Regions from separate parts of the Litoribrevibacter albus genome, predicted to be linked through region 1. Evidence: predicted binding sites of a transcription regulator. Region 1 holds the regulator's gene; each other region holds the start of a gene.
The links. The regulator FNR, encoded in region 1, switches genes on or off when oxygen is low (the NO sensors DNR and NnrR bind a similar motif). The targets are predictions, from matches to a motif close to TTGATNTANATCAA.
Positions count from the first base shown of each region.

Region 2: nrdG (anaerobic ribonucleoside-triphosphate reductase activating protein) is a predicted target of FNR. The motif match lies at 2,005-2,018, and genes of this name have one in related genera.
Region 3: ubiT (ubiquinone anaerobic biosynthesis accessory factor UbiT) is a predicted target of FNR. The motif match lies at 4,987-5,000, and genes of this name have one in related genera.
Region 4: QQL66_RS20020 (polyhydroxyalkanoic acid system family protein) is a predicted target of FNR. The motif match lies at 2,988-3,001, and genes of this name have one in related genera.

Region 1 is NZ_BSNM01000003.1:221,243-228,618, reverse strand. Features, by position in the region: gene QQL66_RS02820 (heavy metal translocating P-type ATPase) at 1-682, shown strand, start outside; gene ccoS (cbb3-type cytochrome oxidase assembly protein CcoS) at 699-923, shown strand; gene QQL66_RS02810 (sulfite exporter TauE/SafE family protein) at 957-1,958, shown strand; gene fnr (fumarate/nitrate reduction transcriptional regulator Fnr) at 2,143-2,922, shown strand; gene ppnN (nucleotide 5'-monophosphate nucleosidase PpnN) at 3,018-4,391, opposite strand; gene QQL66_RS02795 (hypothetical protein) at 4,463-5,011, opposite strand; gene QQL66_RS02790 (universal stress protein) at 5,285-5,713, shown strand; gene QQL66_RS02785 (ATP-binding cassette domain-containing protein) at 5,797-7,376, opposite strand, start outside.
Region 2 is NZ_BSNM01000006.1:46,799-54,174, forward strand. Features, by position in the region: gene nrdD (anaerobic ribonucleoside-triphosphate reductase) at 1-1,245, opposite strand, end outside; gene nrdG (anaerobic ribonucleoside-triphosphate reductase activating protein) at 1,232-1,909, opposite strand; gene QQL66_RS05075 (bifunctional 4-hydroxy-2-oxoglutarate aldolase/2-dehydro-3-deoxy-phosphogluconate aldolase) at 2,203-2,850, opposite strand; gene edd (phosphogluconate dehydratase) at 2,847-4,685, opposite strand; gene pgl (6-phosphogluconolactonase) at 4,682-5,380, opposite strand; gene zwf (glucose-6-phosphate dehydrogenase) at 5,521-6,990, opposite strand.
Region 3 is NZ_BSNM01000014.1:451,461-458,836, reverse strand. Features, by position in the region: gene QQL66_RS12435 (RNA polymerase sigma factor) at 1-927, shown strand, start outside; gene QQL66_RS12430 (YciI family protein) at 1,100-1,945, shown strand; gene QQL66_RS12425 (YciI family protein) at 1,971-2,342, shown strand; gene QQL66_RS12420 (DUF1428 domain-containing protein) at 2,384-2,737, shown strand; gene QQL66_RS12415 (cytochrome C oxidase subunit IV family protein) at 2,734-3,048, opposite strand; gene QQL66_RS12410 (cytochrome c oxidase subunit 3 family protein) at 3,085-3,705, opposite strand; gene QQL66_RS12405 (hypothetical protein) at 4,031-4,273, shown strand; gene ubiT (ubiquinone anaerobic biosynthesis accessory factor UbiT) at 4,326-4,919, opposite strand; gene ubiU (ubiquinone anaerobic biosynthesis protein UbiU) at 5,123-6,118, shown strand; gene QQL66_RS12390 (U32 family peptidase) at 6,133-7,038, shown strand; gene QQL66_RS12385 (hypothetical protein) at 7,298-7,376, shown strand, end outside.
Region 4 is NZ_BSNM01000027.1:59,768-67,143, reverse strand. Features, by position in the region: gene ubiB (ubiquinone biosynthesis regulatory protein kinase UbiB) at 1-1,416, opposite strand, end outside; gene QQL66_RS20030 (ubiquinone biosynthesis accessory factor UbiJ) at 1,403-2,137, opposite strand; gene ubiE (bifunctional demethylmenaquinone methyltransferase/2-methoxy-6-polyprenyl-1,4-benzoquinol methylase UbiE) at 2,150-2,902, opposite strand; gene QQL66_RS20020 (polyhydroxyalkanoic acid system family protein) at 3,065-3,340, shown strand; gene QQL66_RS20015 (DUF8198 family protein) at 3,366-4,121, opposite strand; gene QQL66_RS20010 (alpha/beta hydrolase) at 4,166-5,068, opposite strand; gene QQL66_RS20005 (tetratricopeptide repeat protein) at 5,323-6,195, opposite strand; gene QQL66_RS20000 (phasin family protein) at 6,508-7,107, shown strand; gene QQL66_RS19995 (patatin-like phospholipase family protein) at 7,152-7,376, shown strand, end outside.

The DNA of each region.
Region 1 (7,376 bases):
CCTGAGTGGCACCGTCGACGGTAAGACCCTGTACATTGGCCACAGTCAATTTATTCAAGAGAAGACATCCATCAATGAAGTTGTGCTTCCAGATAGCCATAACTGGGTTGTATTAGCTGATGGACAACAGGTTCTTGCCTTTTTTAAAGTTGAGGACACTTTAAGAGCAGATGCAAAAGAGGCCATTCAGGCGCTCCGCCAGCGGAAGATCAATCTCCACATGCTGACAGGTGATCGCTCCCAAAATGCCGAAGACATGGCCAGAACACTGGATATCGAACACGTACATTCGGGCCTCACGCCTCAAGGAAAACTTGATCAACTATCAAAACTGCATACTCAGGAATGTCGTACCTTAATGATAGGCGATGGCATTAATGACATTCCTGTTTTGGCCTCGGCCGGCATTTCCATCGCGATGAATGAAGCAACCGACCTGGCAAAAACCAAGTCCGATATGATATTGATGAATGGTCAACTCAACGCCATTAATAATGCGTTCACCATTGCCGAACAGTGTCGAAAAATAATCAAACAGAATCTCGGTTGGGCTTTGATATATAATCTGATCGCCTTACCGCTGGCCGCCACAGGATTTATTCCTCCTTGGGCTGCTGCAATCGGTATGTCAGCAAGCTCACTGGTCGTTGTGCTGAATGCACTCAGACTAAGAAACATCTGAACTTGAGGTAACGTGTGTGGACAGTATCCTTTTCTTAATTCCTATCTCAATTATCTTTTTGACCATTGCCGTTATTACGCTGGTATGGAACATCAAAAGTGGCCAGTTTGATGATATGGAAACGCCTGCGCATAAAATTCTCTTCGATGACGATGAAGATTTGCTGCCAGATGATGCCAAACCCATTAAGAAAAACAATTCGGACACGAATTCCGACACGCCATCCAACAAACCAGAATAACCTTCTGCCAATCAAGATATAACAGGCCCACACATGACCGTTGATACCCTCTCATTTACCGCTGCCCTGCTTATTGGTTTACTTGGTGGCGCACACTGTATAGGAATGTGTGGAGGCATTACGGCCACGTTTGGTCTAAATAGCCAAGGCAATATTTCCCAGCGCTTCAGCAAAAATCTGGCGTTCAATCTAGGGCGAATCACCAGCTACACCGGAGCAGGTTTTCTAATTGGTTTAGCCAGCTCTCTTCTTGCTAATCTTAGCCCGACCGTCGGTATGATACTTCGACTGATTGCCGGCGTTTTCATTGTGCTGATGGGGCTATACATTGCTGACTGGTCTCGCGCAATTACAAAAATAGAAAAGCCAGGACAATGGATATGGAAACGTATTCAACCGCTCACTAAGCCTTTCCTACCAGCAGATACCGTTTATAAATCCTTATCCCTTGGTTTACTTTGGGGATGGCTTCCTTGTGGACTGGTTTATAGCACCCTAGTGCTTGCTTCAGCCAATGCTTCTCCAACCAGCTCCGCACTAGTTATGTTTGCCTTTGGTCTCGGCACCTTACCTACAATGCTAGCAACAGGTTTACTAGCATCCCAGCTCAGCAACATTATCCGTAACAAAAACATCCGAAACTTAGCTGCCATAATGATGATATTGATGGGGCTATGGATTATCTGGGGAAATGGCCAACATCTGCTCGGCCACGGAAATCATGCAAACCACACGACTCACACAGATCATACAAATCATTCAGAGCATAGTGATCATGATCATAGTACAATGCAGCATAATTCGTCTGGCCCTGATCATTCGAGCATGAATCATTCTGCAATCGATCATTCAACCATGGATCATTCACAAATGAATCACGATGACATGATCAAGACTCCGATTAGCCATGAGCAGAATGGGGACGATCATATGATTCATAGAGAGAAGACAGAAGAACCATCGATACAAGGTATCAATGATCAAACACCTGAGATTGACCATTCAAAAATGGATCACTCGCAGATGCAGCATTAACCATTAGAGTGCGCTTTTTTAAACATCTATACTATCAGTTAGTAAAGTGAATTTTGCATAAGATAGTCGATGCATTTCTTTTTTTAGTCACTAGAGCGCATAGCTAGAAAATGCACCACAAACGTGCTTTTAAGAATGGTAAAGCTGTGTTATAAATTACCAAAACTTACGGAAGCTGAAGCTTATGTCTCAGAAAACAATCACTAGCGTTAAAGGGTGCGGTACCGCAGTTAGCTGCCAGGACTGCTCATTGAGCTCACTCTGCTTACCCTTATCACTTCACGAGCAAGATATTGACCGTTTTGATGCAATCATTAAACGTGGTCGACCTTATCAAAAAGGTCAAACATTATGGCGCCAGGGGGATGATTTCCATTCTGTGCTTGCTATTCGATCAGGCAGTGTGAAGAGCTTTATTACCAGTCCTTCTGGAGAAGAACAAATTGTTGGCTTCCACTTTGCGGGTGAGATGATTGGTCTTAATGGGTTATTTAATAAAAAATACCCTATTACCACCGTCGCACTGGAAACGACAACCGTATGTGACATTCCATACGACAGCCTGGATGCGTTAGCGGATGATCTGCCTGAACTACGTGATCAGGTACTTCAAAGCATGAGCCAGGAAATCTCTGAAGACCAACAAATGATGCTTCTTTTAAGTAAGAAAACATCTGAGCAGCGTCTTGCTACTTTCCTAGTTTCAGTCTCAGAACGATTCCACCGCCGTGGATACTCTGCAACCCGCTTCCGTCTAACTATGTCGAGAAACGACTTAGGTAACTTCCTAGGCTTAGCGGTAGAAACGGTTAGCCGTATTTTCAGTAAGTTCCAACAAAAAGAATTGCTACGCTTCCTGGACAGCAGCCGAGACATTGAACTGCTGGACGTTGATGGTCTTTATGAACTTGCCGACCTTCAAGATGGAACAGCCAGTGCTTGCGGTAAACGAGTAGCGGGTTAATAGTCCGCTCTCACTGAAACCGGTTATACAATAACTGGTTCATAAAAAAGCCCGGCATAGAAACCGGGCTTTTTTATTACCTATGAAATATCATTTCAGTCAGTAACCACCTGATAACAAGGTACGTATTTACTGCCCGGTAATTTCATTCGCTTCTGCTGAACAAAAGAAGTTAGCAGTGTATCCAGTTTCTTCATCAAGTTAGTTTCACCGTGCAACTTGAACGGGCCATGCTTGTGAATCTCTGCAATTCCCTGCTCTTTGACATTCCCCGCTACAATACCGGACATAGCTCGTCGTAACTGAGAGGCCAGCATGTGAGGCTCCTGCCCCGTATTCAGGTTTAATTCAGACATCGATGCATGGGTTGGAATAAACGGCTCTTGAAAGACAGCAGCAATATCCAACATCCAGTTAAAGTAGTAGGCATCTTTTCGCGCCTTACGATGTTCTTTCACCTCAGTCATTCTGGCCTTCAACTCAACAGCCACCTTCTCAGGGTCATCAATGATGATCTCATAAAGTTTTTGAGCTTCAGGCCCCAAAGTATCTCCAATAAACTCGTCGATCTGTCGGAAATACGCTTCGGACTCTTTAGGGGCCGTAAAATACACAGGAATTTCAGCACCATGCTTATTCCCCATGAGTACACCTAATAAGTAGAGAATCTCTTCCGCAGTTCCTGCCCCTCCTGGGAACACGACTATGCCATGCCCCAATCGTACAAAGGCTTCCAGACGTTTTTCGATGTCCGGCAAAATAATTAGCTCATTTACAATCGGATTTGGGGATTCCGCTGCAATAATGCCTGGTTCAGTTAGACCTATGTATCTAGGGTTTCTGATACGCTGCTTCACATGAGCAACATTGGCACCTTTCATCGGCCCCTTCATCGCCCCAGGACCACAGCCAGTGCAGATATCAAAGCCTCTGAGCCCTAATTGATAGCCAACTTCCTTGGTGTAGTCGTATTCATGCTCACTAATGGAGTGTCCACCCCAACAAACAATAATATTAGGATCAACACGTGCCTGGAGAGCATTCGCCTGACGCAAGGTATGAAAAACCGCTTCCGTGATTAGAGGACCATTGCCTTCCTCATGCAATAAGTCCAGATCCAACTGACTGCTTAAATGAATAATATCTCTGAGAACGGAAAAAAGATTTTCTTTGACCCCCTGAATCATTTTTCCATCGACAAATGCCCTCGCTGGTGCATTTTGAACAGCGATACAAGCACCACGCGCTTGAGGAACAATACTAATTTCAAAATCCAAATACTGATTTTCTAACTGTTCAATGTCGTCGTTATCAATGCCACTGTTCATAACAGCCAGAGAACAACGTCTGAACATTTCATAGAGTTTGCCTTTATTAAGGCCGCTTAACTGATTGATTTCATTGATGGATAGAATATCCAAACTTCCGACGGGTGATAATACTGAATAATCAATTACTTCTGATGGCATAATGCACTCCTTGCCAATGATCCATATTTCATTTTAGTTGAAATATCCTTGTTATTACCGAAAACGGGACTTCACTCTCCTTCATGTTCATCTAAAGATGCAAAATAGTCACCAAGTAGCCCTCTGAGGGTATTAGCCCAATCTTCAAATTTGATGACATCGTCAGCCGTTCCATCTTCATTCCAACCTATGGTTATCCCTCCGGACAATATCGACACTGCATGAAGTTGCTCTTTATAAGCACCTAGCAATGACTCAATATGCTGTATTATAGCTAGAGGTAATTCACCTTGGTTAATATACCAATCCCATCCTGCAAACGAGGAAGAGGATGAAGTCTCTTCAACATTATGATGACTTCGAATAAGCATCCATCCCGAATGAAGCCTATTGCTTTCAACTCCATCAAATGAATAACCTGCCGCATCGACAGCGCCTTCTTCCACTCGCCCGGATAAATTGATTAACGGGTATTTAATTAATTTAACGCGAACACCTTTGATGATGGCCGCTTGGCGAAGACCTGCAATTCGTCGATCACGCTTAGAGGGCATAATCCACAAAATAGATCCAAGCACCATCAAAAATGCCAAACCAGCGACAATCACCCAAAGCTGCATTACATCACCCTAATTACGCTCTAAATTTAAGAAAAACATTGATTTAAACCAATTCCAACTTTTGTCACACACTTATCATAAAGTTGAAAGATCAAGCACTTACTTCAATAATAAGATCATAGTAAAAGGAAATGGTCTACGAAAATAATTTACTTGAGGATCTCGTAACCCGGTAAATTGTTTGAAGTAAAAAGCGTCATGTGCCTTTCAGAAACCTTAAAGGCCACAGACAAATACGGAAACCTGATGAGCAAGACAACAGAGGATTAAAGGATGACCAACTATTCAACCATTCTATTGGCAGTCGATCTGTCGGAAGAATCAGAAAAGGTAATTGAACCAGCTAAAACCTTTGTTAATGCGTTTGGCTCGAAAATTCATGTCCTTCACACCATTGAACCTTTTGCTTTTGCTTTTGGCGGAGACATTCCTTTTGATGTTGTAGAAATACAAGATCAACTTATTGAGCATGCCAAAGAGAATATGCGTCAACTCATCAACAAAACAGGCATAGAGGTAGTGGAAACTGATGTTGTTGTAGGCTCAGTGAATGCTGAAGTCCACCGTAAAGCCAAAGAGATTGACGCCGATCTCGTCATTGTTGGCAGTCATGGCCGACATGGCTTGGCCTTACTATTAGGCTCTCACGCTTCTGATGTAATTCATCATGCTGAATATGATGTATTGGCGGTAAGAATATAGATCTATAGAAAACGCCCCTTATGGCGAATTTTTAAAGCCATAAGGGGTCGTTTCCAGCACACGAACCGGACGATCTTAAAACGTTAGCCTTCAGCCATCGCTTCCAACTCAACCCAACGCTCCATAAGAACTTCCAACTTTTCCTCTTCTTCGGCTAGCGCCTGAAGTTTGTTGGTCACCAGCTCATGATCCTGCTGATAAAAATCAGCTGCGGAAGTCTCTTCCTGCAACGCTTCAACAACAGCCTCCTGCTCAGCCAATTGATCCGGCATCATATCCAGCTCTCGCTGTAATTTATAACTGAGCTTTTTGGGCTTAGGTTTATCAGTATCTGAATTCTCAGTTTTTGTGCTCTGAACGGTTGAGGAACTCACTGAATCCGTCTTTTCTTCTGGACGTTTAGCCTCTTGGCTGCCTTGATCCAAGAATTTAAATTTCCCTCCGGAAGATTGCCAATCGTTAAATCCACCAATGATTTCTTCAACCACACCGTTTCCGTGGAAGATCAGGGAGTTACTGACCACATTATCCAAGAAAGAACGGTCATGGCTCACTAGAATAATGGTACCGTCAAAGTCCATCAGTAACTCTTCCAACAGCTCCAATGTTTCCATGTCCAAATCGTTGGTCGGCTCATCAAGAACCAAAACATTTGCAGGCTGACTAAAGAGGCGTGCCAGCAACACCCGGTTCTTTTCTCCACCGGATAAGGCTTTCACCGGGGTACGAGAACGCTCAGGCGTAAATAGAAAATCATTTAAATAACCAATGATGTGTTTATTTTGCCCACCAATGGAAATGCTATCCCGCCCTTCCGACACGTTATCAATGACGCTTTTTTCTAGATCGAGCTGACTTCTAAGCTGTTCAAAATAGGCCACTTCCATTTTCGTGCCCAAACGCACATCACCCGAATCAGGAGTCAGTTGCCCTAAAATAATTTTTAGAAGAGTACTCTTACCAACACCATTCGGCCCAATCAAACCGACTCGGTCACCACGCATAAGTAAGAAATTAAAATCATCAAGAATCTTCTGATCACCGTATGCATGAGAAACCGATTTCAACTCAGCAACCAACTTACCTGAACGATCCCCCGAGCTAATTGCAAAAGACGCTTTACCAACCCGGGTTCTGCGCTCTGTGCGCTCTTGCCGCATTGCCTTTAAAGCTCTGACTCGCCCTTCATTACGGGTACGCCGGGCTTTAATGCCCTGACGAATCCATACCTCTTCTTGTGCCAGCTTCTTATCGAATTCTTGCCAGTGCTTTTCTTCAGCAGCTAACCATTCTTCTTTACGAACCAGGAACTGCTCGTACGAACAATCCCAACTGGTTAAATTGCCTCGATCCAATTCCCAAATCCGATTCGCTACCGACTTCAGGAAACTCCGATCGTGGGTGATCAAAAGAATACTGCCTTCAAATTGGGTCAATTGCTGTTCTAGCCACTCAATGGCCAGGATATCCAAATGGTTGGTCGGTTCATCCAGCAACAACAAATCAGGCTCAGAAACGAGTGCTCTACCAAGAACGACTCGTCGGCGCCACCCACCCGAAAGCTCTGACATTTTTTTGTCTTCAGGCAGCTTTAGCCGCTTAAGTATCTGATCAACCTTTTGTTCCAGAGACCAACCATCTCTGGCTTCAATCTCGCTCTGAA
Region 2 (7,376 bases), on a different contig from region 1:
TTTGTATTCTGGGTTATTGCCTGCGGTGATGCCCCGACTTTCGGCGGCTTCGGCCATGCCGTTGATACCAATGGTCAGGAACTGTTTGTTGAGAGTGATGAAGCCGGAATCGTAGACCGGCAGCATGCCATGCTCTTGGTATTCTTCCATCAGTGTTCGATAAGCCATCTGATATTTTTGAATCTTTTCGACTTCGGTTTTGAGATCCCGGCCGTCCTGCTCCAAACGGTTCATATTCAAGGTAATGACATTGATCGAGCCGGTGGCTACGCCGCCCGCGCCTAAGGTGTAAGAGAAGGTGTTGTCGGTAATTTCATTACGCAGACGGCAGCAGGACGCCAATGAATCGGCACTGTCCGACTGATAGACGAAGAAGCTGTTGCCATCAGCCATTTGTTCCGCACAGAACTGGCTGAACTCGCGATCCCGACATTGACCGTCTTCGGTGAGCATGGCCGCAGTGACCACCGGGAAGGTGAGGATAGCTTTCTTACGCTCGTCGTTGAACCAGCTCATGAAGAAACGCTGGAGTGCATCCACCGAGGACCATTGGGGTTTCCGCATGTCGCCGTTGCGATCTGGTGGAAAGACAAAGTCACCGAACATCGAATCAAAGTAATATTGATCGTAGATTGAGATGTTCCAGAAAACACTCTGGTAGCCGCGTGCCGCTGCCGGTTGGTTCAAGGCATAGACCACATGTTGGAGATGATTGGCGATGGCTTTCGGGTGCTCTTGCAGGTAGTTTTCCCCATAGTCCTGACGAGCAAAGTGATCGAAATAGGTAAGGAACTCAACCGTAGCTACTGCCCCAGCGAACTGGGCACTGATCGCAAACACCAGATTGACGAATGAACCGCAGAAAGATTCAAGATGTCTCGGTGCACCGGATTCGCCGCCCAAGCCTTTTAACCCCTCCAGTAGAAACGGATACATGGTAATGGAGGTGCAGTAAGGTTTTAGGCTGGTCTCGTCGTGGACATAGATCTCATGATCTTCGATTTGGCGTTCGTACTCTTCGGCGAGCTCTGCACCAAACAGCTGGCTGATCTGCTGTTTTATCTTGGCGCGATTGATCTGGATAATCGCGTCTTTCATTAATTCTGCTTCCAGCGTCGCGATGTTCTTATGCGTAACGTTGGCATTGGCATCGACTTTCGAGCCTTCTGCCGCGTTGTTGGCGTGAATGTACGTCTCGATAAAATCCAGTTTATCGGTGATTTGTTCTGCATTAAGCCGAAGCATAAGAAACTCCTCGTGATGTTTGAAAGACAGTCGTGTTTTGGGTGGTTGATGGCAGATGTTCCTGGAACCAATAGGTCCGGTCGTGCCATAACTCCCCCTCTTTTAATTCGATAAAGACTTGATTGGTGGTTGGACTATCCAGTCCTCCCAGATGCTCTTTCCAAGCCCCCAGTTTGACGAAATCCAGATGTGGGCGAAGAGCGCGCGAAACGTGATTGCCTCCGGAATATAAACAGGTGACCAAGCCAAACTGTTTGGCGATTCGGAGCTTGTTCCGCAACGCGGAGGCGTTCCATTCTCCGCCAAGAAAGACCACGGCAGAGATCAGCCCCCGATATTGTTTTAAATAGCTTTCAAAACGCTCATCGGTCAGTGCGTGACCTGTATTCGGATCCCAAGTGTGTTCGCTATGACAGCCCGGGCACTGAAAGGGGCAGCCATGAATGGTGAATGCGAGCGCAACGTGATTGGGTAATTCCTGAAAGACCACATCCGGTTCAGAGCAATTGAACGCTTTACTAAGAGCGACTCTTTTCGAGTGCTCCGAATCTGTGTCCCGGTAAATTAAACCGTCAGCAGAATTGTGCTGTGTTAGCGGGATGATCTGTTGGTGCGTGCTCTTTTGATTTGCAGGCAGACAATTGGCACTTGGTGTGGCATCCATTGGAATATCCGTATATTTCGTGTGTCTATATGTAGTGGTGTTTTTATTTAATGGATACTATATGTAGTGTCTTGTGATGGTGCCAGATGAATTAATTGATCTGGATCAATGTTTTAAATGCGAAAATTTGAGGCGTTGGCAAGGATGTTGATTGGCTAAAACAGCACAAAAATTAGGGGCATGACGTGGGATGTTAGACGGCGTATGGCGCAGGGGAGATTAGCCCCTGCTGCCTAGCCTTACACCGAATTGACGGATCTCTGATCTAAGGGCAGTAGGGGGAAGGTTAATGATTATTGGGGCGCAAGGCCGGTCATCGCCTGTTGGGATAATCGGGTGATCTCGGCCCATTGGCCTTGTTGAATGAGTGCGTTGGGGCAAACCCAGCTCCCACCCACGGCCATCACTGCGGCTAATGACAGGTAATTGCCTGCATTGTTGGCATTAATGCCACCGGTAGGACAGAAGCTCAATTCCGGGAAGGGGGCCGCCAGTGCATTCAGCATGGGCACGCCGCCCGCTTGTTCGGCCGGGAAGAACTTCACTTCGGTGATGCCATGTTCCATCGCCAGCATGGCTTCCGATGCCGTAGCAATACCGGGCACATAGGGCACCGGGCTGTCTTCTGCATAATGGGCCATGGCTTTGGTGATGCCAGGGCTGATTAGAAACTCGGCGCCCATGTCGAGACATTGCTCAAACTGACGCTCATTGGTCACTGTACCGGCACCAACGCAGGCGTCCGGAACTTCCTGCTTAATCAGTTTGATGGCTTCCAACCCGTGTTCGGTACGCAAAGTGATCTCTAGAAAATGGATGCCGCCGTCGACCAAGGCTTGTGCCAGAGGTACGGCGTGTTCCAGGTCGTTGATCACAATCACCGGCAAGATGGGCTTTTGCTGTGGGCTGTATTGGCTGATTAAGCCCTTAAATGACATCATCCTTGTTCCTCCCATTGAATGCTGATCGCGCCTTGACTGGTTGGCCCGACGGAATGCCGGAAGACACTGAATAACTCCCGGCCTATGCCGGTTGCATGACCTGCTGGTGGTTGAGCAAAGGGGCGGGTGCTTAGATCTGAGCTGGTGACGTTTAACTCGCCGGTGTGACAGTTCAGCTCAACCATATCCCCCTCTTCAATCTGGCTGATGGCACCCAGCTGCATTGCTTCCGGACAAACGTGCAGGGCGGCAGGTACTTTGCCTGAGGCTCCAGATAATCGGCCGTCTGTAACCAGGGCGACTTTCTGTCCTCTGTCCTGCAAAACACCGAGCAGTGGCATGAGTTTATGAAGCTCTGGCATGCCATTGGCTTTCGGGCCTTGAAAACGTACTACCGCGACAAAGTCGCCGGTCATTTGTCCATCCTGAAATGCCTGAATAAAGTCGCCTTGATCATGGAAGATCCGGGCTGGCGCATGAATGTGCCAGTGTTCTTCGGGCACCGCCGATACCTTGATGATGGCATCGCCCAGATTGCCTTTCAGGCGCTTAATTCCGCCCATTGGTGCAAACGGATCGGCGACGGTACGGATGATCTCCTTGTCGGTGCCGGTTCCGGCAGGGTGATAGCTGATGTGATCGTTCACCAACTCCGCTTTCTTTGCGTAGGCTTTTAAGCCCTGGCCTGCGACGGTTTTGACGTCTTCATGAACTAGCCCTGCGGACAACAACTCATAGATCACCCGACTGGTACCACCGGCGTGATGGAATTGATTGATATCGGCCTGACCGTTGGGGTACACCCGAGTGATTAGCGGAACCACATCGGAGAGTCGGTCAAAATCGTCTAGCGTGATATGTATCCCCGCACAACGGGCAATGGCCGTCAGGTGGATGATGAGGTTGGTTGACCCTCCGGTTGCCAGCAAGGTGACCATCGCGTTCACAATGGATCGTTCACAGACCACATCGGCAACTGGGGTGTAATGCTCGGTTAATCCGGTGATCTCTGAAACCCGGGTTGCGGCACGTTGCACAAAGGCATGACGCAGTGCTGAATCGGGGGCACAGAAGGCGGAATCCGGCAGATGTAAGCCCATCGCTTCCATCAGCATCTGATTGGTGTTGGCGGTGCCGTAGAAGGTGCAGGTGCCCGGGCTGTGGTAAGACTTGGTTTCCGAGTCCAGTAACTCTTCGTTGGTGGCTTTGCCTTCCGCAAACTTTTGACGGGTCTTGGCCTTTTCGCTGTTGCTGATGCCGCTGGGCATTGGGCCCGCAGGGACGAAAATACAAGGCAGGTGACCAAAACGCAGGGCGGCCATTAATAAACCGGGGACGATCTTGTCACAGACACCCAGGCATAAGATGCCGTCAAAGACGTTGTGCGACAGCCCCACTGCCGCCGCTAAGGCAATGGTATCGCGACTGAACAACGACAACTCCATACCGGCCTGTCCTTGAGTGATGCCATCACACATCGCCGGTACGCCACCTGCCACCTGGGCGGTATGACCTAACGGCAGTAAGGCTTGTTTGATCAGCTCCGGGTAATCTTTCAGCGGTTGATGGGCTGACAGCATGTCATTGTACGCAGTGACGATACCGATGTTGGCATTACTGTGAAGCTGTTTGAGGATGACTTTCTCGTCGTCTTCCGAGGCGGCGAAGGTGTGCGCGAGGTTAGTGCAGCTTAATTTGGATCGGTGAGGTTTTGTCTCGGCTTGTTGACGCATAAGCGACAGATAACGCTCCCGAGATACCTGACTGCGCTCGGTAATGGTGGTGGTGACTTGTTCTACAACGGGGTTCAGCGGATGGGCTGGAGTGGGACTCATGAATTGGGGCTCCAACAAAGCGTGATCGGGCAGGTGGCTTTACTTAATAAATGTTCGATGGGCAGAGTAGGGTTATCCAGATGTTGCTTCGCACGCTGGAACACCTCACGTTTGCTCTCCCCTGTGATGAGGAGATAGATCTGTTCACTGTTCAGCAAGGAGGGTAGGGTCAAACTGAGTCGGGCACCTTTACTGGCCGAGTGAACACTGATGCAGGGTTCTGAATGGGGCGCCGCCAGACCATGCTCAAGTTCGTTAGCGTCCGGAAAGAGCGAGGCAATGTGACCGTCTTCCCCCATGCCCAGCAAAACCAGATTAAAGGGCTTATGAATCGCCATCAGCGATTGATTGACGATCGCCGGGGCATCGCTGAATGGGATTTGAGGGCGCAGTGAAATCAACGACGCTTCGGAGGCTGCGTGTTGCAGTAAGGTTGACTCAATCATGGTTTGATTGCTGTCCGGGTGGCCCAGCTCAACCCAGCGTTCGTCCGACGGGCACAAGGTCACGTGATCCCAGGCCAGAGGCTGGTGGCTGAGTTCTTCATAGAGCGGTTTGGGTGTGCTGCCGCCACTGACTATGAAGCTGGCTTGTCCGTAATGTTCAATCGCACTTTTAAGGTGATCGGTGATCTGTAACGTCAGACTGTCGATCATTGCTTGATGACTGGCGAAGGTTTGTTCTTGCAGTTTCATCGGGTACCTCCTGAATACACAACGTGTGCGCTATTCATAACGAATACACTGTTCATAACGTATGTACTATTCAGCGTTCATACTGGTAATAATCAGTTTAGATGGAACGGTTATGGGCAACTAAGTTTCCAGGGACATCCCTAGTGATTTTCTTGCCAGAGACGTCCATCTCGTGCGAGTAACAAGGTTGAGGCCGCAGGCCCCCAAATGCCGCCGTGATAAAACTCCGGCCTAGAGCCACTGTGCTCCCAGGCTTTGAGAATCGGATCGATCCATTGCCAGGCGGTCAACAGTTCATCTTCCCGTAGGAACAGCGTCGGGTTGCCTTCGATGGCATCCGATAACAGGCGCTCATAGGCATCGGGTACCCGGTCTTTTCGGGCGTGTTCGGCGGTGAGGTTGAGTAATACCGGTTTGACGCTCATGCCTTTGCCGACCCGTTTCTCACAGAGCTGTAATTTAATGCCGTCGTCCGGTTGTAGACGGAAGATCAGTTTGTTGGCCATCGATGCCGGATGCTGTAATTCAAACACCGAATGCGGCACTTCTTTAAACTGGATGACGATTTCACAAGCCCGATCGGGTAGCCGTTTTCCGGTTCTTAGGTAGAAGGGCGTGCCTGCCCAGCGCCAGTTGTCGATTTCCACCTTCATTGAGACAAAGGTTTCGGTATCTGAGTGTGGATTGACTCCCGGTTCTTCACGGTAGGCCGGGGTTGGCTGTCCGTTCAGCGAGCCTTCCTGATATTGTCCTCGCACGACGTTGGCATTGATCAGTTCGCCGGTAATAGGCTTCAGTGCTTTAAGCACTTTTACTTTTTCATCACGGATGGATTCGGCATTGAGCTGAGCCGGTGGTTCCATCGCCACCATACACAAGAGTTGCAACAGGTGGTTCTGCATCATGTCCCGCATGGCGCCGGCGGCTTCATAAAAACCGGCACGTTGTTCAACCCCCAATGTTTCGGCGATGGTGATTTGAATGTGGTCTATGTAGCGTTGATTCCACTGGTGTTCAAAGATGGAATTGGCAAAACGCAACGCCAATAGGTTTTGCACGGTTTCTTTGCCCAAGTAGTGGTCGATGCGATAGATCTGTTCTTCATTGCAGTATTTATCGACCTCTTTACAGACCTCCACGGCACTTTGGTAATCCATGCCAATGGGTTTTTCCAAAACCACACGGGCCTCACCACGCAGCATTTGATGACTGTATAAGTGCTGACAAATCACGCCGTACATGTCGCTGTGGGTGGCCAGATAAAAGACTTTAGGCGTATCGGGACGATTGAGGTAATGCTTCAACGTGGTGTCGTAGCTTGCCGGATCGGTAATATCCATCTGCGCGTAGCTAAGTCGCTTAGCGAAGCTGTTCCAGGTTTCTTCATCAAATAAGTCGACGTTGAGATGTTTGATCAACGCTTTTTTGACCACTTTCAGGAAGTCTTCCCGTTCATAATTTCGGCGGGCTACCGCAATGATTCGCCCCTCCGGATGAATACGCTGGTCGAGGTGAAGGCAGTAGAGTGACGGAATTAATTTGCGCAAGGATAGGTCACCCGCTGCACCAAATAGAATAAGTTCGAATGCTGTTGTAGAGTCTGACATCATGTCTCCTACCTGAGTCCTATGCGTGTCTGTCATTGGAGTTTGTTTTTATTCGTTGTCAGAGAAATACCAATAAATCCATGAGGTTATCTCTCGTTTGATGCTACCTGTGTCCTTTGTTTGTCTCTGTTAAGTTTAGATGAAGATCAGCCCTGCCGACGTGTCTTAGACTCTTAGATGGGCGTTTTATCCCATCTCAAAGCATCCTCAGGGTTTCATTATTCAATTTTTGTACCCAGTATCTTTTGTGACGTTCTCAGCGTTAAAGTTCTTTGGCTTGGTCGTTTTTTTGATCGGGTCTTTTTGTTCGCATTACTATGCCAGCGTTTTTAGCGGACTGTCGAATCTTTTGAGAGAACGTAAGAGTTGTGAAATGATTAAAAAGTGAT
Region 3 (7,376 bases), on a different contig from region 1:
TTAGAGGACGATCAGCTTCGGTTGATTTTCACCTGTTGCCATCCCTCCATCGATCAGAAGGTGCAAGTGGCGCTGACCTTGAGGGAAGTGTGCGGTCTTACTACGGAAGAAGTGGCCAGCGCCTTTCTGGTTTCGCCATCGACAATGGCTCAGCGCATTGTGCGAGGTAAGAGCAAAATTCGAGACGCAAAGGTACCCTTTGAACTGCCGGAGTCGGATCAGCTCTCTGACCGTTTAGAGTCGGTTCTGTCAGTGATCTACCTGGTGTATAACGAGGGGTATTCTGCGTCCTCTGGTGATGTACTAATCCGATCTGAGTTAACCCTCGAGGCCATTCGTTTAGCGTGCTTAGTTCGGTCGTTACTGCCTGATTCGGAGGTCACGGGTCTGCTCGCATTGATGCTATTGAACGAATCCCGGCGTATAGCCAGAACCGATGATCAGGGCGACATTATCTTGCTGGAAGATCAGGACCGCAGGCTGTGGGATGATGAACTGATCAAAGAAGGCTCGCTCTTGGTTCAAGAGGCTATTGCGACCCGCGATATTGGTTTCTACACCTTGCAAGCGGCTATTGCTGCTGTTCATGCAGAAGCTAAAGATGCCTCCGAAACTGATTGGCATCAGATCGTCTCTCTCTATTCTTTGTTGTTGCAAGTCGCACCGTCTCCTGTGATCGAATTAAACCGGGCCGTTGCTGTGGGAATGCGGGATGGCCCGGAGGCCGGTATTGAACTGGTTGAAGGTTTGTTATCTAACCCGGTCTTGAGCAACTACCATCTGACCTATGCTACTTATGGTGAGTTTCTTCAACGGGCAGGGCGAAAAACCGAGGCGGTCGGTGCCTTTGAGCAGGCGTTACATCTTGCTAAACAAACACCGGAACAACGAATTCTTCGACGAAAAATAGAACATCTGTGCTCGTGATCTTGTCCCTTTATTGAAAATTATTAAAAAAATAAAAAATTTTTTTCACGGATTGTCGATTTATTGAAAGCTCATTCGACTACCTTGTAGAGAACACAAGTTCAGTGCTCTTTTTTAATTTAGTAGTTTTTATCTATCAGTTTTCGATCTAACAATAGCAAGGAGAAAGACAATGAAAGTCATGGTTATGGTGAAAGCAACGGAAAGCTCAGAAGCAGGGAAAATGCCGAGTCAGGAATTACTGATGGCGATGGGTGAATTCAATGAGCGACTGGTTGACGCAGGTATTATGGAGCTGGGCGAAGGGTTAAAACCGAGCAGTAATGGTGTCCGAATTCGGTTCAGTGGTAAGGATCGCTCTATTACCAAAGGCCCATTTGCGGAGACCAACGAGTTAGTGGCGGGGTATTGGATATGGAATGTGCAGTCGTTGGATGAAGCCGTTGAGTGGGTTAAACAGTGCCCGAACCCAATGGAAGACGATTCTGATATTGAAATTCGTCCGTTATTTGAAATGGCAGATTTTGAAGACGTAGACACAGACGGCAAGGTTAAAGAGCAGGAAGGCGCGCTTCGACAAAACCTTTCCATGCAAAAAGCCAAAATAAACACCTATCTATTCTTCTCTGGGCGTTGTGATGAGGCGCTTGAGTATTATCAGAAGCATCTAGGAGCCAATGTGGAACTGTTGATGCGCTTCAATGAAAGCCCTGATCCGCTGCCTGAAGAATTATTGCAGGCAGGCTTTGAAGACAAGGTAATGCACTGTGAATTTTCCATTGGTGATATGAGAATTCTTGCTTCTGATGGCTGTAACGATGCGGATTCATTCAGCGGTTTTAATCTGGCTTTGACCTTATCTTCAGAAGATGAAGCGCAGCGAGTTTTCTCTGCTTTGGCCGACGGCGGTTCGGTACGTATGCCACTAGAGAAAACGTTCTGGTCACCTCTTTACGGACAGGTTACTGATAAATTTGGTATGGGTTGGATGGTGATGTTGCCACCAGCAGTCGAGTAAAAAAGGTAAGGGATGAGGTTAGAAAATGAAATATATTGCATTGGTGTACTACGACGAATCAAAAATGAAAGAACTGAGCCAGGTCGAATGGGATGCCTTGAATCGTGAATGCATTGATTGCGGAGAGTCTTTGCGAGCTCAAAACCATATGATTGGCGGCGAACCGTTACTCTCAACAGAAACAGCGACAACGCTTCGTGTTCGCAATGGCAAGGTAGACATTACCGACGGCCCATTTGCGGAGACCAAAGAGCAATTAGCGGGCTTCTATCTATTGGACGTTCGTGACTTGAACGAGGCCATTCAGGCAGCCAGCAAAATTCCACCCGCACGTTTTGGCTGCATTGAGATTCGGCCGGTTCGTGAGCTTCAGGACGAAAATAATATAGGTTATTAAGCGCCTGTTCATCGGGGTTAAAGTGGCATAGGAGAATAATCATGGGGTATCTGGACAGTTTTGTGTGTGCTGTACCGAATGATAGTCGTGAGGCATATCGTATTCATGCTGAGAAAGCCGCTCAGGTTTTTAAATCGTTTGGCGCCGAACGTGTCGTTGACGCATGGGGGGATGACATTCCTGAGGGAAAATTAACGTCGTTTCCTATGGCGGTTAAGTGTAAGGAGAATGAGACAGTAGTGCTTTCATGGATAATCTGGCCGTCAAAGGAAGTGCGAGATGAGGGCATGGCTAAATTTATGAAAGATCCGATTTGTAACATGGAAGAAAATCCACTGCCGTTCGATGGGCAGCGGATGATTTTTGGTGGCTTTAATGTCCTGGTTGATATTTAAAATCGGCTGAGGCGCGTTAATTCCGCAAGCGGTTCCGGATACAGCCAGACCAGAAGTGCAATAAAGGGAAAGATATAAAAGTAGGCGTTCATTAAGTAGTAGATGTAAGGGGACGCCTCTTTTAATTCCATGAAATAGTCGATCACCAGGCGCGCTTTGATAACAATCATGCTGCAGATAACAACAGCGATCAGCGCACTTGGTTCGGCTTTTTCTGCAATGAAAGCATTTAATAAAGTCATAGCGATCATGGCTAACCAAAGGCGATCCAGATGTTTGCTGGAAAGGACTGGCCGAGTAGGTGTATTCATAAGTACCTCGTTAAGTTTCCTTTTTTGATTCTGGGTCTAACGTAGAACGTATAGAAGCGGAAAAATCAGAATCCAGGCCAGATCAATCATGTGCCAGTAACAGGCAGCTGCAATCAATCCACCATGATTATCTGCGTCAAATGCGCCGGATTTAATTCTAAAGATCGCCCAGATAATACCGCCGCTTCCCCAGCCAACATGCAGCATGTGATTGAAGGTGGTGTAGTAATAAATCGCAAAAAAGTTGTTGGTGTTAGTTTCAATGCCTCGATCCAGATTCCATTGATATTCCCAGTACTTCAACGCCAGATATATGAGCCCACACCCGACCGTCATCCAAAGCCAACGGATTGCAGATTCGGGCTGGCTATTCCTTAGTGCAAAAATACCTTTCACCACAAAATAACTGCTGCTGATCAACACTAATGTATTGATAGTGCCTGCGGTGGTATGAAGCTCTGAAGGCCCCTGAAGAAACTCCTCTGGATAATGCGCTCGGGCAATGAAATAGATGACGAAGAAAATGGCGAACTCACTGAGTTCGGAAAAGATACCGACCCAAATTGCCGGGTTTCCCGGAATGCGTTTTGGATCAAACGTGGGCTGTGTTGGTGGGGCATCTACATACGAATCGATGGATGCAGTGTTTATTGTCATGGCTGGTACCTCTAAATCCATTTAAGTCCTAGTCTCTACTATGCTTAGTTAATACTGTGCTTAATAGATCGTTGTGTTTCATAGGTTGTTGTACTGAGAGTTGAGGCAGAAACTGTGCCATACCTGACTAAAACAGTTGGTTATTAGGGTTGCGTTATTTACGTGAATGTATTTTGTTGGGGGATGCTTTATTTGGTGGCTAAATATCGTGTTATCACGAAATATCGATAGCAAATAGGTACATGATAATAAGTAGGTACATGATAGTAAGTACGTTCGCGATAGCGAGTGAGTCGCATTGATAATGAGAGATTAGGAGGTGGCTATGCCCTGGTTTGTTATTGTAGCGGGCGTCATAGGTTTTGCGATGCTAACAGACTTAGACTCTGAACAGGTCTTTTTTAATTTGGTATCCCCAATCGCCTGTACACTGTTTGTATTGATTGGGTTAGTGAAGATGATCGGTGGCAACGGCCCTGGCGGAAGTGGTGGATCAAGTGACGGTGGCTATTGGGGTGGTGATGATTTTGGTGGCGGCGACGGTGGTGATGGCGGCGGGGGAGATTGATTTCTCCCCAGTTATTTCTTACTAGTGCGTTCATACACTCAACTATGCTTGGTTAGCGATTTCCTTGCAGCGACTCCCGATACTGAATGGCTTCCGCCAAATCCTGTCCCCAGGTTTTCACTTGCGCCACTCTCGGCATTAAATTATTCATGATCCATTGAGCCAATTTGGGCAGTGATTCATGCTCAATAGCATCCAGTGTGTTCTTCACTTCATGGCCTAAATCCATATCCCCGAGAATCAATAACCGTCTTTGGAAGAAGAGGGTGTCGGGGTCCACTTGCTTGGTCAGAATTTTAATGATGGCATCGCTGTCCAGCTTAATTTCGGTATCAGGTTCCAGATTTGATAACTGGTTGGTTGTGACCTGGAGTTCCTTACCGGCATTCAAACCAATACAAAATTGATAATCCGCATCCACAACATTGATTTTTACCTTCCGATCAATCAGGCAATCAAAGTCTCCGTCTTCAATGGGGGTTTTCAGTGCGTCACTCATTAGTTTCTGAATGATTTTCTGTTGAATTAGTTCGGGGCTTCTACGAACCGGCAATGCCGCGTAATACGCAGGGCGACGGACGATGTCCAACGGCGTCGGAAGACGACTGATCAGGCTTTTAGCAAGTGACGTTTTGACCGGAAGCATCGTTTAAAACTCCTGTAAGGTTCCTGATAAAACGTGACTATTAGAACGCATCTGTTCTTTGTCTGTGTTGATATACATCAAGGCCAAATTCGCTGTGCAGAGTAGAGTGCGCCTGTTATCCGATTAAATTAGTCAGGATTGGGTGCTGGGTTTTGAGTAAATCAACAGTGCCTTGAGGAGTAGAATATATGGACTCAGCTTCCATGGAATTAGTGTGTCCCGCCGGGAATTTACCCACCTTTCAGCTTGCCGTCGATAAAGGGGCGGACGCCGTTTATATAGGCTTTAAAGACAATACCAACGCCCGACATTTTTCTGGGTTGAATTTTAATGACAAGAAAGCTCTGAGAGCGATTAAATACGCTCAAGACAACGGCACCAAGCTCTTTGTTGCGATTAACACCTATGCGCAGCAAGACAATATCCAACAATGGCGAACGGCCGTTGACCGTGTCGCGGATATTGGCGCTGATGCTCTGATCGCTGCGGATCTTAGTGTCATGGATTACGCCACCTCTAAGTACCCGAACATTCCAATTCACTTGTCCGTACAAGGTTCAGCCACTAACTATGCGGCATTGGAATTCTATGTGGATCGTTTCAATATTCGTCGGGCCGTTCTTCCTCGCGTGTTATCGCTGAAACAAGTGAAACAGGTGGCTGAATCCAACAAAGTGGATGTAGAAGTCTTTGGCTTTGGTAGCTTATGCATCATGGCGGAAGGGCGGTGTTATCTGTCTTCCTACATGACAGGGGAATCTCCAAATACTCAAGGCGTGTGTTCGCCTGCCAAATATGTGGAATGGAAAGAACAGGGCGATGTGTTGGAATCTCGCTTAAATGATGTGGTCATCGACCGTTACGGACCAGGTGAGAAGGCAGGTTATCCAACCCTGTGCAAAGGCCGTTTTGAGGCTGAAGGCAAGACCTATCATGTATTGGAAGAGCCTACCAGTTTGAACACATTAAACATCCTTCCTGAGCTTCATAAGGCCGGGGTTAAGGCCATTAAAATTGAAGGGCGTCAGCGAAGCCCTGCCTATGTGGGGCAGGTAGTCGGCATTTGGCGAGAAGCCATTGATCGATTGATGGCAAACCCGGCGGATTTTAAAACCGAAGCCCAGTGGTTCAGCACTTTACAAACCTTATCCGAAGGCGCGCAAACTACGCTTGGCGCCTACTCACGTCCGTGGCAATAGAGAGGGAATTGATTATGACTCAAGCTCAACCAACAAAAATCTCTCTTGCTCCTTTACCGTATTTCTGGCCAAAAGATCGTGTTCTTGCATTCTATCAAGAAGTAGCAAAATCGGATGTGGATGTGGTCTATCTTGGCGAAACCGTCTGCTCCAAACGCCGTGAACTAAGATTGGACGACTGGTTTGAAATCGCTGGACACCTTGTCGAACATGGCAAAGAAGTGGTGTTATCCACCTTGGCCTTGATTGAAGCTGAATCCGAACTGCATTCTCTCAAACAACTCTGTACGCGTGCGGCAGAAGACGGCTATTTGGTGGAAGCCAATGACATGGCTGCGGTGAAGTATCTTTCTGATCTCAATGCGTTCTTCGTGATCGGCCCTGCGATGAACATCTACAACGCTGACTCGCTTGCCGTGCTGGCGGAATCCGGCGCGATTCGTTGGTTGCCACAACTGGAAATGGCCGGTGATCAGGTTGCTGCTATTGTGGCAGATTATAAAGCATCGCAATTAAAGACCATCGAAACAGAAATCATGGCCTACGGCCACATGACTCTTGCGTACTCAGCGCGATGCTACACTGCACGCCACTACGATTACCCGAAAGACCAATGTAAATTCATCTGCCTCGAACACCCGCAAGGAATCAAAGCTAAAAGTCAGGATGGGCTGGAAATCTTCACTCTTAATGGCATCCAAACTCAATCGGGCAAATGCCTGAACCTGCTCAACCAATGGCAAGACCTTGTCGCCAAAGGCGCAACCCATCTCAGAATCGTGCCGGAACATGACCAAGTGTTGGAGATAGTCGCGGACTTAAAACAGGCTATGGAAGCAGGGGAGAACCAAGTGCTGCCGCTCAAAGAACAACACTGTAATGGGTACTGGAACAGGATTGCGGGCATGGCGGTGGTGTAGGGTTCTGTAGGTTTTACCTTTCTTCTTTTCTCTTCAAGTTTTCTGGGATAGGTCGTCCTTTCCTAAGTCCAGAAAACTATTTCATGAGTCTTTGAGAACACATTTAAAGAAGCAAAATCCCGACTCTGACTGGCAAAACTCTAAGTCTGCACTAAGATACTTAATGTTATTGATTCAGTGGTATCCAATGAACTAATCGATCAGAAGATACTTTAATTGAGATGCGTTTTGTACGCCAAGTTTGCTGTTAGGTTAATTTATGAGCCAACCCACAGGTATAAGCCGAAGAATTGAGCAGTGCATAAAACATCTGCAAGAAAATGACTATGAAGGAGCAT
Region 4 (7,376 bases), on a different contig from region 1:
CAATTGTGTGATTGCATGGAACATCAGTTGCGGTAATTGTCGTGTCTGCTCGGCCCAATCAGCGGCATGCAGCTGAATGTTTTTCAAAACATTCGGTGGAGCAACTCGATTTTTCATCCAGCCTTCCAGGTAAGGAAGGGCGGTTTGCCATAAGTCCAGTTCTGGATACAGCTGCCGGCCCAGGCCTTCAATGTTTAGCAATGTTTTCTGAAGCAGAACCAGTTGAGGCTGAACTTCCATATCAAAACGTCGAGCTACCTGGAAAAGGCGCAGTAAGAAGTGACCGAAGCTGATCTCACTAAGGGGCTTTTCAAAAATCGGTTCACAAACACTTCGAATGGCAGCTTCAAACTCGTTGACTCGGGTGTGCTTAGGAATCCAGCCTGAATCAATGTGGAGTTGAGCGACTTGTCGATAATCCCGATTAAAGAAAGCCAGTAAATTACGCGCCAAATAGATCTGATCATTTTCAGTTAATGAGCCAACGATGCCGAAATCAACCGCAATGTACTGTGGTGATTGTGGATGCTGACGGGATACGAAAATGTTTCCTGGATGCATATCCGCATGAAAGAAGCTGTCACGGAAGACCTGAGTGAAGAAAATTTCAACACCGCGTTCCGCCAGAATTTTCATGTTGGTTTTTTGCGCGGCTAGTTGTTCTACGTCGGCTACAGGGATACCTGAAATTCGTTCCATCACCAGAACGCTGGTGCGGGTGTAATCCCAATATATTTTAGGAACGTAAAGAAGGTCTGAGTTCTCAAAATTACGACGCAACTGGGAACCGTTGGCAGCTTCTTTCTGCAGATCCAACTCATCGTAAATGGTGTGTTCGTAATCGTCGACGATTTGTTTTGGGTGAAGTCGCTTGCCTTCCGACCAGTATTTTTCAAGTAATTCGGCCAGCAGTTTCATAACTGCAATGTCTTTGCGAATCGTCGGCGCTAAATTAGGACGAATAACTTTCACAACAACGTCTTCGCCGGTTTTTAACTTGGCGGTATGTACTTGTGCTACTGAGGCCGAGGCCAGGGTGTCTTCACTGAATTCATCAAAAATACTTTCGATCTTGGTCTTTAAAGATCTCTCAATGATGGATTTGGCCGTTGTAGATGAAAACGGAGGGACTCTGTCTTGCAGGAGTTTTAATTCTTCTGCAATGTCATCGGGAAGAAGATCGCGTCGAGTGGATAGAATTTGTCCGAACTTAATGAAAATAGGACCAAGTTCTTGAAGCGCCAAACGTATACGTTCACCTCTGGAGAGCTTCTTCGGAACAGGACGCAAATGCCAAGGGGCCAAAACCAATAAGATTTGAAGATACCAAGGCAGTAAGGTGAGGGGTATAAGCTGATCTAAACGATATTTGCTGATAACCCAGATGATCACCAAAATTCGTTTAAGACTGGTCACCTATATCTCCTTGATTATTTGAATGTTCTTGTGAAGGTTTTTGTGGTCGGTGTTGACCTGTATCGTTTTGATCAGGACAGCTTTGATTCGGACTGCTTTGATTTGTATCGCGAACCTTTTCCAAGGCTTGGAGTTTTGCGGCTAGACGATCCGCAGCCAATCGAACTTCAGTGACTTGTTCACAGTAATAATCTACTTCACTGGCGTGAGGTAAAGTTCTGAGTTCGTGATGAATATATTCTTCGAGATTGGCTGTCATGCTTTGATGTGTTGCTTTTAGCCATTTTCCAGAGGAGCGTACGCCTTGACCAATCTGGTGAGCGATGATGTCCCCTGTAAGTTTCGATAATAAGTATTCCCAATCGATGGATAGGCCCATTGCTATCGTCATCAATTTCTGAGCGAGATGCTCATCACCATCCATTCGGATACGGCTACTGAAGAGAGCACTATTGTGATCATCGGCTAAGGCTAGCTGCAAAAAGTCGAAGCTGGCTCCGGTAATGGTCAACTCAGGCACGCACTCGTATTGATTCATCAGACGAATGCTGTCTTCCTGAAATAACCCATAAATCGTGATCTTGGGCTGTTTCAGGCAAAAGGCAATAACCTTTCCTTCGAGCTTGGAAAGTCTGCCTTGAGTAATAGGATCTTGTTTGATGGCTTGGTTAATAAGCCCTTCCATCAATGCAAGTGTCGCCGTAGAGACCATTTGGAACATAGATGTGAAGACCTACGGTTTGATTCCTTTGTGAAGCGCAACGATACCACCTGTCATGTTGTGGTAATCGCAACGCACAAAGCCCGCGTCTTTCATCATGTCTTTCAGTGTTTCCTGATCTGGATGCATGCGAATGGATTCAGCTAAATATTGATAGCTTTCTGCGTCGCCAGCAACCAACTGACCCATTTTAGGCAGTAGGCTGAAAGAGTAGGTATCGTACATTTTTTCCAACAACGGATTGGTAGGCTTCGAGAACTCGAGCACTAATAGACGTCCACCTGGCTTAAGTACTCGCAACATTGAACGAAGCGCTTTGTCTTTATCCGTAACATTTCGAAGGCCAAAGGCGATCGTGATCAGGTCAAACGAATTGTCTTCAAAAGGTAAACATTCGGCATTAGCCTGAACGTATTCTATGTTGTTGGTCAGGCCCAGGTTGGTTAGACGCTCGCGACCTACTTCCAACATTGAACTGTTGATGTCAGCCAGGATAACTTGTCCTTCGCTGCCAACTAATTTGGAAAACTGCTTGGTAAGGTCGCCAGTACCGCCAGCAATGTCCAACACGCGTTGACCTTTGCGTACCGCACTTAGGTCGATGGTGAAGCGTTTCCATAACCTGTGGACACCACCTGACATTAAGTCGTTCATAATGTCGTATTTACTGGCCACTGAATGGAATACGTCGGCTACTTTGCTTGCTTTTTCATTAACGGGCACTTGCTGAAAGCCAAAGTGCGTAGTTTTATCGTGTTCAGTCATAGATCGTTGCTTTCGTTGTCCGAAAGTTATCCTGTGGAAACGTTAAATTCGGGCTATTCTAACCTTGATTGGAGGGGTTTGTCTTTTGATAAAGGTCAATTTGTTGAAAACCCCTGCTTTAGGGTAGAATGCTCCGCCTTTAATCCTCGTTGGTTTAGTGGTATGGCTAAAATAAGTGTAAAGAAAGATCATAACTTGGGCCTTGAGCAAGCGCTTAAAGATGCTGAACAACTTGCGTTGATGCTGGCAGATCGCTTTGATGCCAAGTATGAATGGAAAGGCAATAAGCTCGTATTTCATCGTACCGGCGTGAAAGGTTTTCTGGATGTGACAGAAACTACGTTGGAAATTCACGTTGAATTAGCGTTACTTATGAGACCGTTTAAAGCCGTCGTAGAACGTGAAATTCATAACTATCTAGAGAAAGAGCTTCGTTAGACGCTCTTTTCTTGGGCTCTCTGTGTTAGTCAATTTTTATATCGAACGGGTTACTTTTTCCCTGATTTAAGTTGTCTAGCACTTGTCCTTCCCGCTGCACAATTATCTCCATAAACTCTTCAGCGCCTCCCAGTGCTTTGAATGTATTGAATCCTCGCTCCAGAAAATCATGAAGGTTTCCAAGACCTTTTTTGTGTGCGGGCTTTCGAATGAGTTTTAAAGTTAGGGAAATAAATGGGAAGCGTACCAAGTGATCGAGGTCGTGACCAATTTGTTCAATCAAATTGAGTTGTCGATGCCTCAGCTCTGTGGCATTGGCTTTCAGATACGCAGTAACGTAACTTTCTTCTGTAATCAGAGATGCGCAAATGGCTTTTTCTGGGTGATCAATAAATAGAAAGTTAGCCAGCTGTTGGTCTAATTCCGCTGAGAGAATATTCAATTCGATGGCATTGGCTACCGTTTCTAGTGTGTCATCGGGCAGTAGTTTTACTAAGGTTGGAAACACACGTTCCAGGTCTCTGTCTCTTTGAATGGCTGTAGGGGATAGATAGAGCTCATCCACAAAGTAGTGGGCTGCTGCTTGATAGCGGTCGGAAAGAAAGAGATCTTGGTGAGTATTTCGAAGGCGATCTGTTTGCCACACCATTAAATGCTGTAATGCCAGCTGTTGATGTTTTGGTGGTTCTTGGTTGTGACGTGACCGGTTTTGAATCAAAAGCTGGCGAAGGTTTTCTCCGTGCTTTCCGGATACTGGTTTCGCCAACTTGTCCTTAATCATACTGCTCAATCACTCAATAGGGCTGCTAAATGTGTGAGCTAACCCTACTGAAGTGAGAGTGGAATCGTCAAGGGGGGAAGCCATGAAGAGTTATCCAAACTAATAAAATGGCTTGTGTCTTTGGTTTCCACGATTCGTATGTTGTTGGGAGATTTTAACGCACTGGCCAGCATATGCTCTTTACAAAGAATGCGGTCTCTTTCCGGAATCAGAATGGTGCCGCGTTTGATGTGCTGGTAAATGTCTGTTGGTGCGTTATCCATCCAGGTTTCAATGGAATGGATATTGTTAATGATCGTCATCGCATTTTGAGGGTTCTTAAACAAATGCTCTAGCAGTTGTTTTTTGCGACCATGAGTTTCACCAAAGAACGTTTGGGAGTACGTCGATAATGGGGTCTTCTCCAATAGTCGTAGCGCCCAGGGCCACATTCTTGGTGACATGTTGTCGATCAGTGCCTTTGGAATTGGATGAATTTTTCCCTGAGGAAGAACGGGCGCTTCAAGAAGAATTTCCGCGTCCTTAAATAATTCCGGTTTTTGGCGAACCGCTTCTAGGATAACGCCGCCGCCTCGAGAGTGACCGTGAATACGAACATTTTTTGAACTGGCAAGACGTTCCATTGCTTGAACCAGGATGGAAGCGTCATATTCAATCGATGACTCAGGGTATTCCGGATGATCAAACCAGTCTGCGTGGGTGTGCTCTGGTCCTGTCACTGGAATGTGGTAGTTGCTGCATGTGAGCAAAATGAGTTCAATGTCTGATTGAGAGTATGTTTCCGTAAAATAACAGTGATTCTCTAGAAAACCGTGTACACCGATGACGGTGTGTTTGGCGATGCCACTGTGGTTTCTAACCGAGACAGCTGCCTTTCCGCACAGATAAACATCTCCGCTGAAAAGCTCCTGATAACTTTGTTGAATTGGCTCAATAAGTTTATGCATATGGCTCATATCCACCATAAAACGGACACCTTCACTGACTTTTGTTAGGCTGAGCTATTGGTGCTCAATTGTATTTATCATTTTAGTCAGTACTTTATGCCACAATATTAGAATTCGTCCTAGGTGCTAGAAACGCATTGTTGTAAATCTTAGCACAATGTTACATATGCGAGATTTAAAAGCATCCCTGTGACGCGTGATGGCAGGTTAATGTCACGTTTCCATAATCATGGAGTCAGGCCGAGGTGCAACCTCTAACTGGCAATGGCTTCAAGCTCATCCAGAGCATTTTGTTGATCAAGACGTTCCATGGCATCTGCGATGTCACTGTTTGCTGCTTTTTCGTAGAGCTGTTTGGCGTCTTTTAATTTGGATGGCCCAAACATCATAAGTAAGCCGTCCGCATATTGAGTGTAGGCAATAGGAAAGTCTGGGGCCACTCGAATTGCATGTCTAAAGTGTTTTAAGCCTGAATCTTTGTTGGCTCCGTAGGAAACACTGGCAACCAATTTACCCACCTGATTGATGATTTCTGCATGGTAAGTGCCAAAAGCAATGTGTGCTTCAGCATGATCCGGTGCGAGCTCAATGGTTTTTTCCAGGCTCTTCCTGACTTCTTTTCCGTAGCCTTTTGCCAATGCCTTGGTGATCGATATGCCTTGACTGTATCGACCTAACGCATAAGCCCGGTTGTAGTGTGCATCCGGGTGATTTGGCATAACTTCGATGGCGTGATCCGCAAGCTTAATGGCTTCCTGGAAGATTTGAAGTTTGGTTTCATGGTCTGTTTCTAGATGTGTGGCGTAGATAGCCATGGACTTCGATGCGAGGTTGAGTCCTAGTAATCCAGAGGCGAGAGCTAACTGGGTTGCCTGCTGATAATTTCCTTGATGGAAATGTAGCCAGCCCTGGATTAGCATGCCTGAAAGCTCGGTCAGGGAGTTGTTACCCAGAGAGGCAGCGATGATCGGGTATTCTGCAATGATCTCTTCTAAAGCCTGAAGCGAGGGAAAAACCTCTGAATTGCCTATGTGTAATCTTGTCCATTGTGAGTTTAATGTTTGAGCGGTTAACTCGAGGGGAGTCAGATGGTAAGAAATCCAGGTGCTTTTAAGTAATTCGTTCATCAGAAGTATCAGTGCTACGTATTTTTATTATGTAAGTAGTCATCAATAGGCCATTGTGAGTAATTAATGCGAGTAACCTGTGGCCTTTATTGATGGTTTCAAGAATAGATGTTTGTCTTTATGAAGGGAATACCTTCCCTTGAATACTTTAATACATTCAGATCTTTAGTATGCATATTCTAATTGGCATTGATAGCTTTAGCGTAGGATTGGCGGTGCTCGTTTCTAGCAGTGGTAAAAACCATGTGTTTCGGGTTCTGCATTTGAACTGCTGTAAGGCAGTAAGTATTGAATCGCAAAGGGTTTATGACTATGGGTAAGCTAAAAGACGCTGCTGAAGCAACAGACAATCGTATGAAGGCGCTTTCTGAAACTAAAATCGCGCAAGATATTAAAAAATACACGAACCAAATTTGGTTAGCTGGTCTTGGTGCGTTCAGTAAGGCTGATGGCGAAGGCAATAAGTATTTTGATGCCTTGGTGACAGCGGGTAAAGAAATCGAAGAGCGCGGTCGTGAAGGTGTTATGCGTCAGGTCGAGTACGCAAACACACGCGTAGAAGGTGTTAAAAACGACGTTATTCAGCGCGCGGAAGATGTGCGTGAGCGTGCAAACAATACCTGGGATAAAGTTGAGCGTGTATTCGATGAGCGTGTTCAACGTGCATTGACTCGTCTAGGTATCCCATCAAAAGCAGATATTGATGCTCTTAAAGCTGAAGTTGAGTCTTTGAAAAAGAACATTGAGACGTTGAAGAAGGCGAAAGCACCGACACGCTCTACAGCGGCTAAGAAAACAACTGCTGATGCAGAGAAACCTGCTGCAAAGAAGGCGACAACCGCTGCGGCTAAAAAGCCGGCCACTCGTAAGCGCACAACGTCTGCTAAAACCACTGCAACAAAAGCAGAATAATGCTTTAATTACAGCTTGTTAACTTAGTATTAGAGAGATAACGAGTGATTAAACCAACCCCTGCTAATCAGAAAGAGTTTAAGATTGGTCTGGCTTTGGGAGGGGGTGGTCCTCTCAGTGGTATCTATGAAATTGGTGCTTTGCGAGCCTTGGATGAGTGTCTCGATGGCATCAATTTCAACGATATTGATGTGTATGTCGGTGTAAGTAGCGGCGCTTTAATTGCTGCTAACCTGGCAAATCAAATCACTACGGCCCAAATGTGTCGT